DNA from 2 places in the Mesorhizobium sp. LCM 4577 genome. Region 1 is predicted to be linked to the other one. Evidence: predicted binding sites of a transcription regulator. Region 1 holds the regulator's gene; the other holds the start of a gene.

What was found. Region 1 encodes HrcA, which represses chaperone genes, less so after heat shock. Its sites were predicted from a motif close to GTTAGCACTCNCNNNNNGNGAGTGCTAAC; they were not measured.
Region 2: groES (co-chaperone GroES) is a predicted target of HrcA. The motif match lies at 3,378-3,406, and genes of this name have one in related genera.

The regions. Positions count from the first base shown of each region.
Region 1 covers NZ_MDDU01000001.1:117,235-123,647, reverse strand. The annotation lists gene LCM4577_RS00610 (sorbosone dehydrogenase family protein) at 1-953, opposite strand, end outside; gene LCM4577_RS00605 (hypothetical protein) at 1,068-1,265, opposite strand; gene hrcA (heat-inducible transcriptional repressor HrcA) at 1,336-2,433, opposite strand; gene rph (ribonuclease PH) at 2,611-3,327, shown strand; gene LCM4577_RS00590 (VOC family protein) at 3,512-3,922, shown strand; gene rdgB (RdgB/HAM1 family non-canonical purine NTP pyrophosphatase) at 3,922-4,584, shown strand; gene hemW (radical SAM family heme chaperone HemW) at 4,581-5,753, shown strand; gene LCM4577_RS00575 (hypothetical protein) at 5,955-6,143, opposite strand; gene rsmI (16S rRNA (cytidine(1402)-2'-O)-methyltransferase) at 6,306-6,413, shown strand, end outside.
Region 2 covers NZ_MDDU01000018.1:6,206-12,618, reverse strand. The annotation lists gene LCM4577_RS19565 (hypothetical protein) at 1-849, opposite strand, end outside; gene LCM4577_RS19560 (Hsp20/alpha crystallin family protein) at 1,266-1,775, opposite strand; gene LCM4577_RS19555 (Hsp20 family protein) at 1,869-2,345, opposite strand; gene LCM4577_RS19550 (usg protein) at 2,587-2,865, opposite strand; gene LCM4577_RS19545 (hypothetical protein) at 2,878-3,225, opposite strand; gene groES (co-chaperone GroES) at 3,554-3,868, shown strand; gene groL (chaperonin GroEL) at 3,927-5,555, shown strand; gene LCM4577_RS19530 (hypothetical protein) at 5,621-5,842, shown strand; gene LCM4577_RS19525 (helix-turn-helix transcriptional regulator) at 5,915-6,310, shown strand; gene LCM4577_RS19520 (DUF982 domain-containing protein) at 6,291-6,413, shown strand, end outside.

The sequences.
Region 1 (6,413 bases):
CCGATGTAATACCAGGGCCAGCCATAGAAGGCGCCGTCCTTCACCGCGGTCGCGTATTCGAAGGGGGTGTTGTCGCCAAGCTCGTCGCGCTCGTTGACGACGCACCAGAGCGCCCCTGTAGCCGGCTGCACGGTCATGCCGGAGCAGTTGCGCAGGCCGGTGGCGACCGTCCGGCGGTTCTTGCCGTCGGGATCGAAGGCCAGCACGTCGGCGCGGCCCTGTTCCGCGCCCCAGGCCTCGCCCAGCGGCTGCGATTTAGCCCATTCCTCGACACCGCCCTTCGGCCTGGCGCCCATATCCTCGGCGATGTTGGAGCCGGAGCCGACCGACAGATAGAGCGTCTTGCCGTCGGGCGAGAAGGCGATGTCGCGCGTCCAGTGGTGGCTGGCGGGGACCTTGGCCACGATGGTTTCCGGCTTGGCGGACGCTTCCAGGTCGCCGTCGCTATAGGGGAAGCGCACGACGCTGTTGCTGTTGGCGACATAGACCCATTGCGGCTTGTCGCCCGGCGGGTAGAAGGCGATGCCGTAAGGCCGGGTCAGGCCCTTGGCGAAGATCGATTCCTTCGCAGGCTTCGCGCTGCCTTCCGCGAGGCGATAGACGCGGACCTGGTTCGCCCGGCTGTCGGCGACGAAGAGGTCGCCATTCGGCGCCACGCGCACGACGCGGGGATTTTCGATGCCGGAAGCGATCAGCTCGGCGGAGAAGCCGGGCGGAAGCTTTGGCTTCGCATCCTCGGGGCGGTCGGTGACGCCGCCGCCATTGGAGGCGGACTCCGTCGCATCGGGTTTCGGCTGATCTTGCGGCTTCAGCAGCCGGCGCACGCCCGGGCGGTCGGCCTTCCAGTCGCCGAAGGCCTTTTCACCGCTGAGCAGAGGCTGATCGGCCTGCTGTGCAAAGGCGCCGGTGGCAAAAACCAGCGCGAGGCCCGCAAGGCCGGCGATCCGCATCATGCTGTTCTCCGTCGTCTGCTAACGCGCCCCACTCAATCAGGCGCCAGAGACAGGACATATTGGGCAAGCGCTCGAAAAGAGAAGCTTGCGCGCGCGGATTTGTCCGAGCGCCGCTCAGGCCTCCTCGGCATCCAGGTCGTCGTCGAGGCGCTTTTCCAGCTCGACGAGGTCCGCCGGCAAGGGCAGGCCCATGGCGCGCAGCTCCCGCAATTTCTCGCGCAGCTGCTCCTGGATCTCGTGCTCGTCCTCGGGCTGGTTGATCATTTCCTGAAGCAGGAGGTCGATCTGGGCCTTGATTGCTTCCAGCGCCATTTTTTCTCCTCCGCAGCCACCTTAGGTGTGTCGAGATTCAGTGAGGCCGGCCTCACCTGAATCTCGATACCTAGCGGAGCATGCGCGAAATCAGCTGCGCCGTATAGTCGACCATCGGCACGATGCGGGCGTAATTCAGGCGCGTCGGGCCGATGACGCCGAGCGCGCCGACGACGCGGGCGTCCTTGTCGCGATAGGGGGCGACGACCAGCGACGAGCCGGACAGCGAAAACAGCTTGTTCTCCGAGCCGATGAAGATGCGCACGCCCGGCCCTTCCTCGGCGAGGTCGAGGAGCTGCAGCAGGCCGTCCTGGGTTTCGAGATCCTCGAACAGATGGCGCAGCAATTCGAGATCGGCCTGGGCGGTGACGTTTTCGAGCAGGTTGGCGCGGCCGCGCACGATGAGGCGCGCCGGCAGGCCGCTTTCGGCGCCGGCCCAGACCGCGAGGCCCTTCTCGACCAGATCCTGCGACAAGGTGTCGAGCGCCGCGCGGGTCTCCTCCTTGATTCGGGCGATCTCGACGCGCGCCTCGGCCAAGGTGCGGCCGCGGATATGGGCGTTGAGGAAATTGGAGGCTTCGTGCAGTTGCGACACGGTGATGCCGGCCGGCAGGTCGATCACGCGGTTCTCGACGTCGCCGTTCTGCGACACCAGCACGGCAAGCGCCTTGGTGGGCTCGAGCTGGATGAATTCGATGTGCTTCAGCGCCACCTCGTTCTTGGAGGCAAGCACGAGGCCGGCGCCGCGCGACATGCCGGACAGCATCTGGCTGGCCTCCGTCAGCATATGCTCCAGCGTCGCGCCCGAGCCGGAGGCGCGCACCTGCGCCTCGATGGCGCGGCGCTCGTCGTCGGATAGATCGCCGAGCTCCATGAAGGCGTCGACGAAGAAACGCAGCCCGGTCTGGGTCGGCAGCCGCCCGGCGGAAACATGCGGCGCGTAGATCAGCCCCAGATGCTCGAGGTCGCTCATCACGTTGCGGATGGTGGCCGGCGACAGCGAGGAGGGCAGGATGCGCGACAGGCTGCGCGAGCCGACCGGCTCGCCGTCGCGCAAATAGGAATCGACGATCCGCCGGAAGATATCGCGCGAGCGCATGTCGAGTGACTGAAGTACGGGCGACTGAAGCCCGGGACCTTGGGACGTCGGATCGACTGGCTTGTTCATTCCGGCGAGAAACCTCCTGCCGAAAAGATATAGACTTAAGCCACAGCGGCGCAACCCAGTGCCGCTTTTGCGATCAGGGTCCCGTGTTTGCGGTTACCCGGCCGTTTTCCTTTGCGACTTGCCCCGCATGCGTCTACAAGCCGCCGACGAATCCGGGAAAGAACAGAAAGAGCCTCGATGCGCCCCTCCAAACGCCAAGCCGACGAAATGCGCGCCATCTCCTTCGAGCGCGGCGTGTCCAAGCATGCCGAAGGCTCGTGCCTGGTGAAGTTCGGCGACACGCATGTGCTTTGCACCGCGAGCCTTGAGGAAAAAGTGCCGGCCTGGATGCGCAATTCCGGCAAGGGCTGGGTGACGGCCGAATACGGCATGCTGCCGCGCTCGACCGGCGAGCGCATGCGGCGCGAGGCTTCCGCTGGCAAGCAGGGCGGCCGCACGCTGGAGATCCAGCGGCTGATCGGCCGGAGCTTGCGCGCCGTGGTCGACCTGCAGGCACTGGGYGAACAGCAGATCACCGTCGACTGCGACGTCATCCAGGCCGATGGTGGCACCCGCACCGCCTCGATCACCGGCGGCTGGGTGGCGCTGTACGACTGCCTGCGCTGGATGGAGGCGCGCCAGATGGTCAGCGTCGCCAAGGTGCTGAAGGACCATGTCGCGGCGATCTCCTGCGGCATCCATGACGGCCAGCCGGTCATCGACCTCGATTACCTCGAGGATTCCTCGGCCGGCACCGACGCCAATTTCGTCATGACCGGCAAGGGCGGCATCGTCGAGATCCAGGGCACCGCCGAGGGCGAGCCCTTCTCCGAGGAGCAGTTCGCGGCGCTGATGGGGCTGGCGAAGAAGGGCATTTCGCGGCTGGTGAGCCTGCAGCAGATGGCGGTGGCGTAGGGTTTCGGATGCCGAGCCTGGGCCCCCCTCTCTGGCCTGCCGGCCATCTCCCCCTCAAGGGGGGAGATCGGATGTCACGACGACTTTCGCCAATCGCCAAGGTTGCAGGAGAGGTGCCGGCGTTGCCGCAGCCAATCTCCCCCCTTGAGGGGGAGATGCCCGGCAGGGCAGAGAGGGGGGCCTCGTGACTCCCTCCGCAATCCTCGAATCCGCCCTCTACGTCACCGATCTCGCCGCCGCCGAAGCCTTCTACCGCGACATCATCGGCCTCCAGGCGCTCGGCAAGGTCGAAGGCCGCCACGTCTTCTTCCGCTGCGGCGACGGCGTATTGCTCCTCTTCAATGCCGAGGCGACCAAAATCCCGCCGGCGCCTGACGCCAGGCTGAAAGTGCCGCCGCACGGCACGGCCGGCGAGGGGCATCTTTGCTTTGCGGCAACCGCCGAAGAGATCGCTGCGTGGCGCAAGCATCTCGCAGCGAACAACGTCGCCATCGAAAGCGATTTCGAATGGCCGCAGGGCGGGCACTCGATCTATATCCGCGACCCGTCGGGCAATTCGATCGAGTTCGCCGAGCCGAGGATCTGGGGTTTCTGATGCATTCTTTGAACGGAAAAAAGATCGTCGTCGCGAGCCACAACGCGGGCAAGCTGCGCGAATTCGCCGACCTGATGGCGCCGTTCGGCTTCGAGGCGAAATCGGCCAAGGAATACGGCCTGCCCGAGCCGGACGAGACCGGCACGACCTTCGAGGAGAACGCCTATATCAAGGCCTATGCCGCCGCCAAGGCGACCGGCCTGCCGGCGCTGTCGGACGATTCCGGACTCTGCGTCGACGCGCTCGACGGCGCGCCGGGCGTCTACACCGCCAACTGGGCCGAAAAGCCGGACGGGTCACGCGATTTCGGCATGGCCATGCAAAAGACGGAGACCGCGCTGCGGGAAGCTGGCGCGACCGAGCCTTTACAGCGCACCGGCCGGTTCGTCGCCGTCATCTGCCTGGCATTTCCGGATGGCGAGGCGGAATATTATCGCGGCGAGGCCGAAGGCAGGCTGGTGTGGCCACCGCGCGGCACGCTCGGCTTCGGCTACGATCCGGTCTTTTTGCCCAACGGCTTCGACAAGACTTTTGGCGAGATGAGCGCGGAAGAAAAGCATGGCTGGAAGCCCGGCCAGGCGACGGCGCTTTCGCACCGCGCCCGCGCCTTCCAGAAATTCGCCGAGGCACGCCTCGACTTGGCCAGACTAGGATCGGCATGAGCGCGGTGACGATACCGCTCGACCGCAGCCCCGGCTTCGGCGTCTATATTCATTGGCCGTTCTGCGCGGCCAAGTGTCCTTACTGCGACTTCAACAGCCATGTCCGCCACCAGCCGGTCGACCAGGAGCGTTTTGCCCGCGCCTTCGAGACCGAGCTCAAAACCATGCGCGACCGCACCGGGCCGCGCGAGGCGACCAGCATCTTCCTCGGCGGCGGCACGCCGTCGCTGATGAAGCCTGAAACCGTCGGCGCCGTGCTGGACGCGGTGGCGAGGAACTGGACGGTGCCGGCCGGCATCGAGGTGACGCTGGAGGCCAATCCGTCCTCGGTCGAGGCCGAGCGCTTCCGCGGTTATCGCGCCGCCGGCGTCAACCGTGTCTCGCTCGGCGTGCAGGCGCTGAACGACAAGGACCTGCGCTTCCTCGGCCGGCTGCACAATGTCGAGGAGGCGCTGCACGCCATCGGCCTCGCGCGCGAGATTTTTCCGCGCCTTTCCTTCGACCTGATCTACGCGCGGCCCGGCCAGACGCCGGAGGCGTGGGGCGCGGAGCTGGAGCAGGCGATCGGCTATGCCGTCGACCACCTGTCGCTCTACCAGCTCACCATCGAGGAGGGCACGCCCTTCCACGCGCTTTACGCGGCGAGGAAATTCACGCTGCCCGACAACGACCATGCCGCCGATCTTTACGCGCTGACGCAGGAGGTGACGGCGGCGCACGGCCTGCCGGCCTATGAGATTTCCAACCACGCGCGGCCGGGCGCCGAGAGCCGGCACAACCTCACCTATTGGCGCTACGGCGAATATATCGGGGTCGGGCCCGGCGCGCATGGCCGTTTCGTCGAGAACGGCCGCCGCACGGTGACAATAGCGGAAAGGATGCCGGAGACCTGGGCCAACCTGGTCGAGGCCAAGGGCCATGGCGTCACCGGCGGCGAGGTGCTGACCCGCGCCGAAGAAGCCGACGAGTTCCTGCTGATGGGCTTGCGGCTCGCCGAAGGCATCGACCTGCAGCGCTACGAGGCGCTGTCGGGGCGCGGCCTTTCGAGCGCGCGGCTTTCGGTGCTGCAGGAGGAGGGGCTGGTGGCGCCGGTCGGCAATGCAAGGCTGCGCGCCACGACGGCAGGGATGATCGTGCTCGATGCGGTGGTCGCGGATCTGGCAAGGTAACTCGCGCGTTCGTCATTCTCGGGCTCGACTCGAGAATCCATGCCGTGACTTCGGCCGTACGGTGCAGCGGAGCAGAATTCTGCACCGTGAGCGACGTTTCAATGTAACGGCATGGATCCTAGGGTCTACGCTGCGTCGCTTCGCTCCTTGCTTCGCCCTAGGATGACGAAGCGAGAGCCGTCAGCGCTCATGTGCGACACTCTAAGCGTCGTGCTTCTGACGGTGCTTGCTGCGCTGCTTTTCGCCATGAGCCTCGCCGTCGCGGACCTGCTTCTGGTCGGCCTTGTCGCGGCGGGCGCCGTTCTGGTCGGCAATCGGGTGTGGAGGGATGCCCTCGCGGGCGGTCTTGCTTTCAAGTCGGCCGATGAAAATATCGAAGCGATTGGGCATCGTTCGGTCCTGCCTCCTCCCGGGGAATCAGGGGTTAAATTCGCCGTTGCCGGTTTCGTTCCGCACTGTGGCGAAGGCAAGGCGATTTCCTCAGTCCGGCCTCACGTTTTGCAACGGGGCGTCAGCCATGCGAAACAGGATGGACCACAAGGGGGGCAACCGGTGACCGGCGACAGACGCAGCTATCTGATCGGACAGACCGAGATCGCGACGCGGCCGCTCGCGCCGGCTCTCTATCTGGTGGCGACGCCGATCGGCAATCTGGCCGAC
Region 2 (6,413 bases), on a different contig from region 1:
CAGCCGGGTTTCTTCTCTTTCGTGGCTGCCGAGTTGAGCCAGCAGCTCGGCGATATGGGCGGTTTCGCTGGCGTGGGTCGCTGCGAACTCGTCGAATTTGTGGCGGGCCTCCGCCTCGCGCTTTTGCGCCTGCTCCAGGTCGACCGAGAGGCCGACCTGCTTTTCGCGCAGCAACTTGTTCTCGGCGCCGCGCCTGTCGACTTCGACAGTCTTGGCCGTCAAGGCCTTGACGATCTCGCCGAACTCCTTCTCGCGCCTGGCGCTCTCATTGCTCATCTCCACCAGCTCCAGGCGCACGGCCGCCAGCGCCGACCGCAGCTGCTCGCGATCCTGGACGAGGCTCGCCTCGCGCTGCTGCCGGGCCTCGGCCGCACCGTCACGCTCGCGCTGCTTGCGGGCGGCGTCGAGCAATTGTTCCGAAAGCGCCTTGTGCTCGGTGGTGAGCGCGAGGTTTGCCAGCTCCAGCTCGTTGGAGCGCAACACGTCGCGATGGAAGACGTTGAGGACCTCGCGCGTCATGTGGTGCGCGGTGGCGATCTCCGCCAGCTTCGCCTCGATCTCCTGCAGATGCCCCTGTCCGTCGCGGAAAAGCCCGGCGACCGCCTCCAGGGCGGCGAGCCGCGTTTGGGTATGGGGCGTCAACCGCGATGAAGCTGGCTCGGGCTGCTCCGCGGGCGGCGGATTCTCGTCGCTTGCCACGAGTTCCTGGCCGGCAACGTCATCGTCCCCCGACGGTGGCTGTTCATCACCTTTCAGGACGTCCTCGAATGCTTCCGCCAGATCCGATTGGAGGTCCTGAAATTCCTTATCGACGTCCTCGGCCCGCTTAATCAGAGACTTGAAATTCATCACGGCACATCCCTTACTCGCGCCCCACGCGTACTTAACGAATTGCTAATTTATCTCTTTACCTTCCGCTCGGGAAGCCTCTGCGAAAGAAAGCAAAATTAAGGTTATCGCCAGTCCCAATGCTATGCGGACCGGGTGCCAAGTGGTCGCTCTTCCGCTCCAAGCTTATGTGAATTTTCTCTCTCGGTCCTTGCGCTCCATGCCCGCGTTCCAACAGGGAGAGACAGCGCGCTGCTTGTCATCATTCACATGACCGATGCGAAGACTTTCGGATGGAAAATTGAAGCTCTCGCCACTTGAATTTTCTCGACCTCGGCCGCTCCAGAGCGGCCGCGACGGCCTGTGCCGCGCGGGCATCCGTTCGATGTGGTTGATTGGACGCGGGAGGCGATCGACGCGCCCCCCGCGCCGGTGCATCAACTCTTGATGTCGATGCGCTTGACTTGCGACTGCGCCTTCTCGCTCTTCGGTAAGGTGACGGTCAGCACGCCATTCCTGAAGCGCGCCTCGACTTCGTCTTCCTTAACCTCGTAGCCGACGGGAATGCGGCGTTCGAAGCGGCCATAATAGCGTTCGGAGAATTGCCTGTCCTTGTCGTCCGTCTCGGAGCGCTTCTCGCCGCGCAGCGTCAGCACGCCGTCGTCGAATAGGACCTCGATGTCTTTCTGTTCGAGGCCGGGCACCTCGGCCGTCACCTTGATCTCCTTCTCGCCATTGGAGATCTCGACGCTCGGCCAACCAGTGCCGAGGGCGGAGGCACCGCCAATAGACGGCCACCGGCTGTCGAAGCCGCGGAAAACATCGTCGAACAGGCGGTTCACCTCGCGATGCAGCGACAGGAACGGATCGCGTTCGCCGTCGCGGAACAGGCTTGGAACCTGGTTGCCGTTGCTCCGGCCCCAGGGAATCAGATCACGGACACTCATGGTTTCCTCCTTTCTGTTCGTCGGACTGAAACGGCCCCCTGTTGCGCCGGGCCATGCGCCCGGCGCATTGCGTGGAGCGCTAACAAGAAGGCCTCAGGCCGCGTGCTTCTCGCCTTCGATCTTCTTCGTCGCGCCTTTGGGCATCGCCTTGTCGGCTGCGATCTCGATCCGGCGCGGTTTCATCTCTTCCGGAATCTCACGCTTCAGATCGATCGTCAGCAGGCCATTCACCAGGCTGGCGCCGACGACTTTGACATGGTCGGCAAGCTCGAAACGGCGCTGGAACGCGCGCCCGGCGATGCCTCGATGCAGGTACTCACCCTTGTCCTCGCCGGCTTTCTGGCCCGAGACCATGAGCATGTTCTGCTCTTGGGTAATGTCCAGTTCGTCCTGCGCGAAGCCTGCCACCGCCATGCTGATGCGGTAGTCGTCTTCCGAGGTCTTGGCGATGTCGTAGGGTGGCCAATTGTCGACGGTTTCGATTCGGCTCGCCGTTTCGAGCGCGTTCAACATTCGATCGAAACCGATGCTCGACCGAAACAGGGGACTGAAGTCAAAGGTGGTTCTCATAGCTACATCCTCCATTGAGCAACATAGATACGAGGGGCGCCAAGGAAGCGGCGCCCCTTGACCTTTGCCGGTCTCTCAAAGCACCGGCAAAATCCATCTGGGAATTCAAATCCGGGACGTCAAGACCCGGCCATGAACCGCCTTCAAGGTCGTGAAAAGTCGCGCTTTTCGTCGGCATGCGGGCGGATAAAAGATGAAAGGAAGGCGGCCGCGCAACGCGACCGCCTCAGGGCGCTGATCTTCAATGGATCGCGATGATCCCGTCGACGGCCCGCCATTCCGATGGCCTGATGAGCCGATGGTGGGCGACCCGGATCGAATGCAGGGCGCCCGCCAGCTCGCGTTCCCAAAAGCCCAGAAAGCCTTTCAGCGCGGGGAAATCCGGGGCCAGATCATAGTCCTGCCAGACATAGAGCTGAAGCAAGCTGGGATGGTCGGGCAGATGATAATGGATCTCGGCAGTGGTCAGGCCATAGCCATTCATCTGCAAACGGAATTCCCTGCTGACCGTGCTTGCCATCGCCTTCGGCCCTCACGCGCTCAGCCGCTCGACCAGTTGACGCTGGTCGTCATCGGCAGGGCGACTGGGCGGCGGCGCGGTTGCGTCGAGCCGGCGCAGCGCATCCATGATGTCGTCGAAGGAGACCGGCCGCTCGGCGCCCGGCGGCTGGCGCAGCGCCGGCATCGATTCCACGGCGCAGGCGTCGGAAGCCCAGGACGAAAGGATCGCCCGCTTTTCCCATATGTCGAGCGAGCCGTCCTCCAGCACGTCTCGCGGGTGTTGAAAATGGCTGGCCGGCGAAAGCAGCCGGTCGAGCGAAAGATCCGATATTTCGGGAGCAAGGGAAGGAATGATCGGCGATAGTGTCTGTCGGTCCATTTCTGTCCTCCGTCTCCAAAAACTCCTTGTTTCAGGGTTTAATTTTTTGTCGGTTCCGGCGCTGCCGGGCGCCGATAATTTTGTTCACCTCAATCGCGAATTCAAGCCTTTCGCTCACCGGCGCTACCGAATTTACCGCATGTTTTCAGCGCACTAGCAGTCAAGGGTCGAGAGTGCCAAAATTTTTTCGACATCCCCTTGAAAGTAGAAGAAGGCAAAATTAGCTCGACATGCGCGCGACGCCGAAAGGGTCGCGCGCCCCGCTCCGGACCTTCCGGTCCGGAGCGGAGGAACCTCTCGCAATCTGTTTGTCCTGAAGGAGAACGATATGACGTTCCGTCCATTGCATGACCGCGTGCTCGTCCGCCGAATCGAGGCCGAAGAGAAGACGGCCGGAGGCATCATCATCCCCGACACTGCCAAGGAGAAGCCGCAGGAAGGCGAAGTCATCGCCGTCGGCCCAGGCGCCCGCGACGAGAGCGGCAAGCTCGTGCCCCTCGACGTGAAGGTCGGCGACCGCATCCTGTTCGGCAAGTGGTCCGGCACCGAGATCAAGCTCAACGGCGAGGATCTGCTCATCATGAAGGAAAGCGACGTGATGGGTGTGATCGAGCAGGCCGCGACGCTGAAGAAAGCCGCCTGATCGGGGCTTCGATCGAACCGCAACCAGTCAATGAAAACTGCCTAGAAGGAGTGATCCAATGGCTGCCAAGGAAGTCAAATTCCATTCCGATGCCCGTGAGCGCATGCTGCGCGGCGTCAACATCCTCGCCGACGCGGTGAAGGTCACCCTCGGCCCGAAGGGCCGCAACGTCGTCATCGACAAGTCGTTCGGGGCCCCGCGCATCACCAAGGACGGCGTCACCGTCGCCAAGGAGATCGAACTCGAGGACAAGTTCGAGAACATGGGCGCCCAGATGGTCCGCGAAGTCGCCTCGAAGACCAACGACCTCGCCGGCGACGGCACCACGACGGCCACCGTTCTCGCCCAGGCGATCGTTCGCGAAGGCGCCAAGGCGGTCGCCTCGGGCATGAACCCGATGGATCTGAAGCGCGGCATCGACAAAGCGGTGGATGCGGTGGTCGCCGAGCTCAAGACCAACGCGCGCAAGATCACCAGAAACGACGAGATCGCTCAGGTCGGCACCATCTCGGCCAACGGCGATGCCGAGATCGGCCGCTTCCTGGCCGAGGCCATGGAAAAGGTCGGCAACGAAGGCGTCATCACCGTCGAGGAAGCCAAGACCGCCGAGACCGAGTTGGAAGTCGTCGAAGGCATGCAGTTCGACCGCGGCTATCTCTCACCCTACTTCATCACCAACCAGGACAAGATGCGCGTCGAGCTCGACGAGCCCTATGTGCTGATCCATGAGAAGAAGCTCGGCAACCTGCAGGCGCTGCTTCCCGTGCTTGAGGCCGTGGTGCAATCCGGCAAGCCGCTGCTGATCATCGCCGAGGACGTGGAGGGCGAGGCTCTGGCCACTCTGGTGGTCAACAAGCTGCGCGGCGGGCTGAAGGTCGCCGCCGTCAAGGCTCCGGGCTTCGGCGACCGCCGCAAGGCCATGCTGGAAGACATCGCGATCCTCACCGGCGGCACGGCCATCAGCGAGGATCTCGGCATCAAGCTGGAGAATGTCACGCTGGAGATGCTCGGCCGCGCCAAGAAGGTCGCGATCGAGAAGGAGAACACCACCATCGTCGACGGCGCCGGCAAGAAGGAGGAGATCCAGGGCCGCGTCACGCAGATCAAGGCGCAGATCGAGGAGACCACCTCCGACTATGATCGCGAGAAGCTGCAGGAGCGGCTGGCCAAGCTCGCCGGCGGTGTCGCGGTGATCCGCGTCGGCGGCGCGACGGAAGTCGAGGTCAAGGAGAAGAAGGACCGTGTCGACGACGCGCTGCACGCCACGCGCGCCGCGGTCGAGGAAGGCATCCTGCCCGGCGGCGGCGTCGCCCTGCTCAGGGCGGCCAAGGCGCTCGACGCGGTTGCCGTCGATAATCCCGACCAGAGATACGGCGTCGACATCGTGCGGCGCGCGATCGAGGCTCCGGCGCGCCAGATTGCCGAGAATGCCGGATCGGAAGGGTCGATCATCGTCGGCAAGCTGCGCGAGAAGACCGACTTCGCCTTTGGCTGGAACGCCCAGACCGGCGAATATGGCGACCTCTACAAGCAGGGTGTGATCGACCCCGCCAAGGTGGTGCGCACCGCGCTGCAGGACGCCGCTTCGGTCGCCGGTCTGCTCGTCACCACCGAGGCGATGGTGGCCGAAAAGCCGAAGAAGGAAACCGCGCCGGCCGTGCCGGCCGGCGCCGGCATGGACTTCTGAGATAGAGATGGGAGCCCGCTCCCGGCTACGGGGGCGGGCGTTTCACCAAAACTTGGGAGGCCCTCATGAACATGATGAGCGCAGATGGCTCGATTCCCGCGCCGACGCATTCGGCAAGCGAATTCCTCGCCTATGAAACCGAATGCCGAAGCGCGCTGAAGCCGCTGCTGGCAGGCCTGCTCGACGCAGCCGAAGCCGCCGGATGGAACCGGCGGACGGTCGCCTCGACGCTGATGTTCCTTGCCGCGCAGCAGGTGTCAGCCACTGAAACATCGGCGCGAAGCTGAGCAAGATCGGTCCCGCCCCTCGCGGGCGGGATCCGCCAAGCTGCATTGAGACGGGGTAGGAACACGATTGCCATGATTGCGGGACGCTTGCGGGAATGCCTGAAAAGCTTGCGATGGGACGCCGGAGACCTCGCGCAGGAGCTTGGCTGTTCCAGGACCGATGCGACGCGCTGGATCGAGGGGCGCGCGCCGGTGCCGCTGGCGGTCGCCGCCTGGATCGAGGCCCTGGCCAAGGCGCATAACGCGCTGCCGCCGCCGCGGCTGAGGCAGCAGATTTCAGCGACGCACACCACGCCGGCCGGGGCGGTGGTTGTGCACGCCTTTCCCGCCATAAGCCAATCCCGGCCGCACGGCGTCGTGCTGCAACCGCCCTACCCGCGCCGGCATATGCTGGCTGGAGGGCTTCGCCCGGGCACCGTGGGCATCCATCCGAAAGAGGATCCAGACCATGAACCACGACCGCTTTGAAGAGCCTGTCACGGTGCTTGTCGGCATGGGCTTGCCGGTGCGGCTTGAGAACGTGGCGGAAGCCTATGCCATGCTGCAGGATTGGCCGGCCACGAGCAGGAGC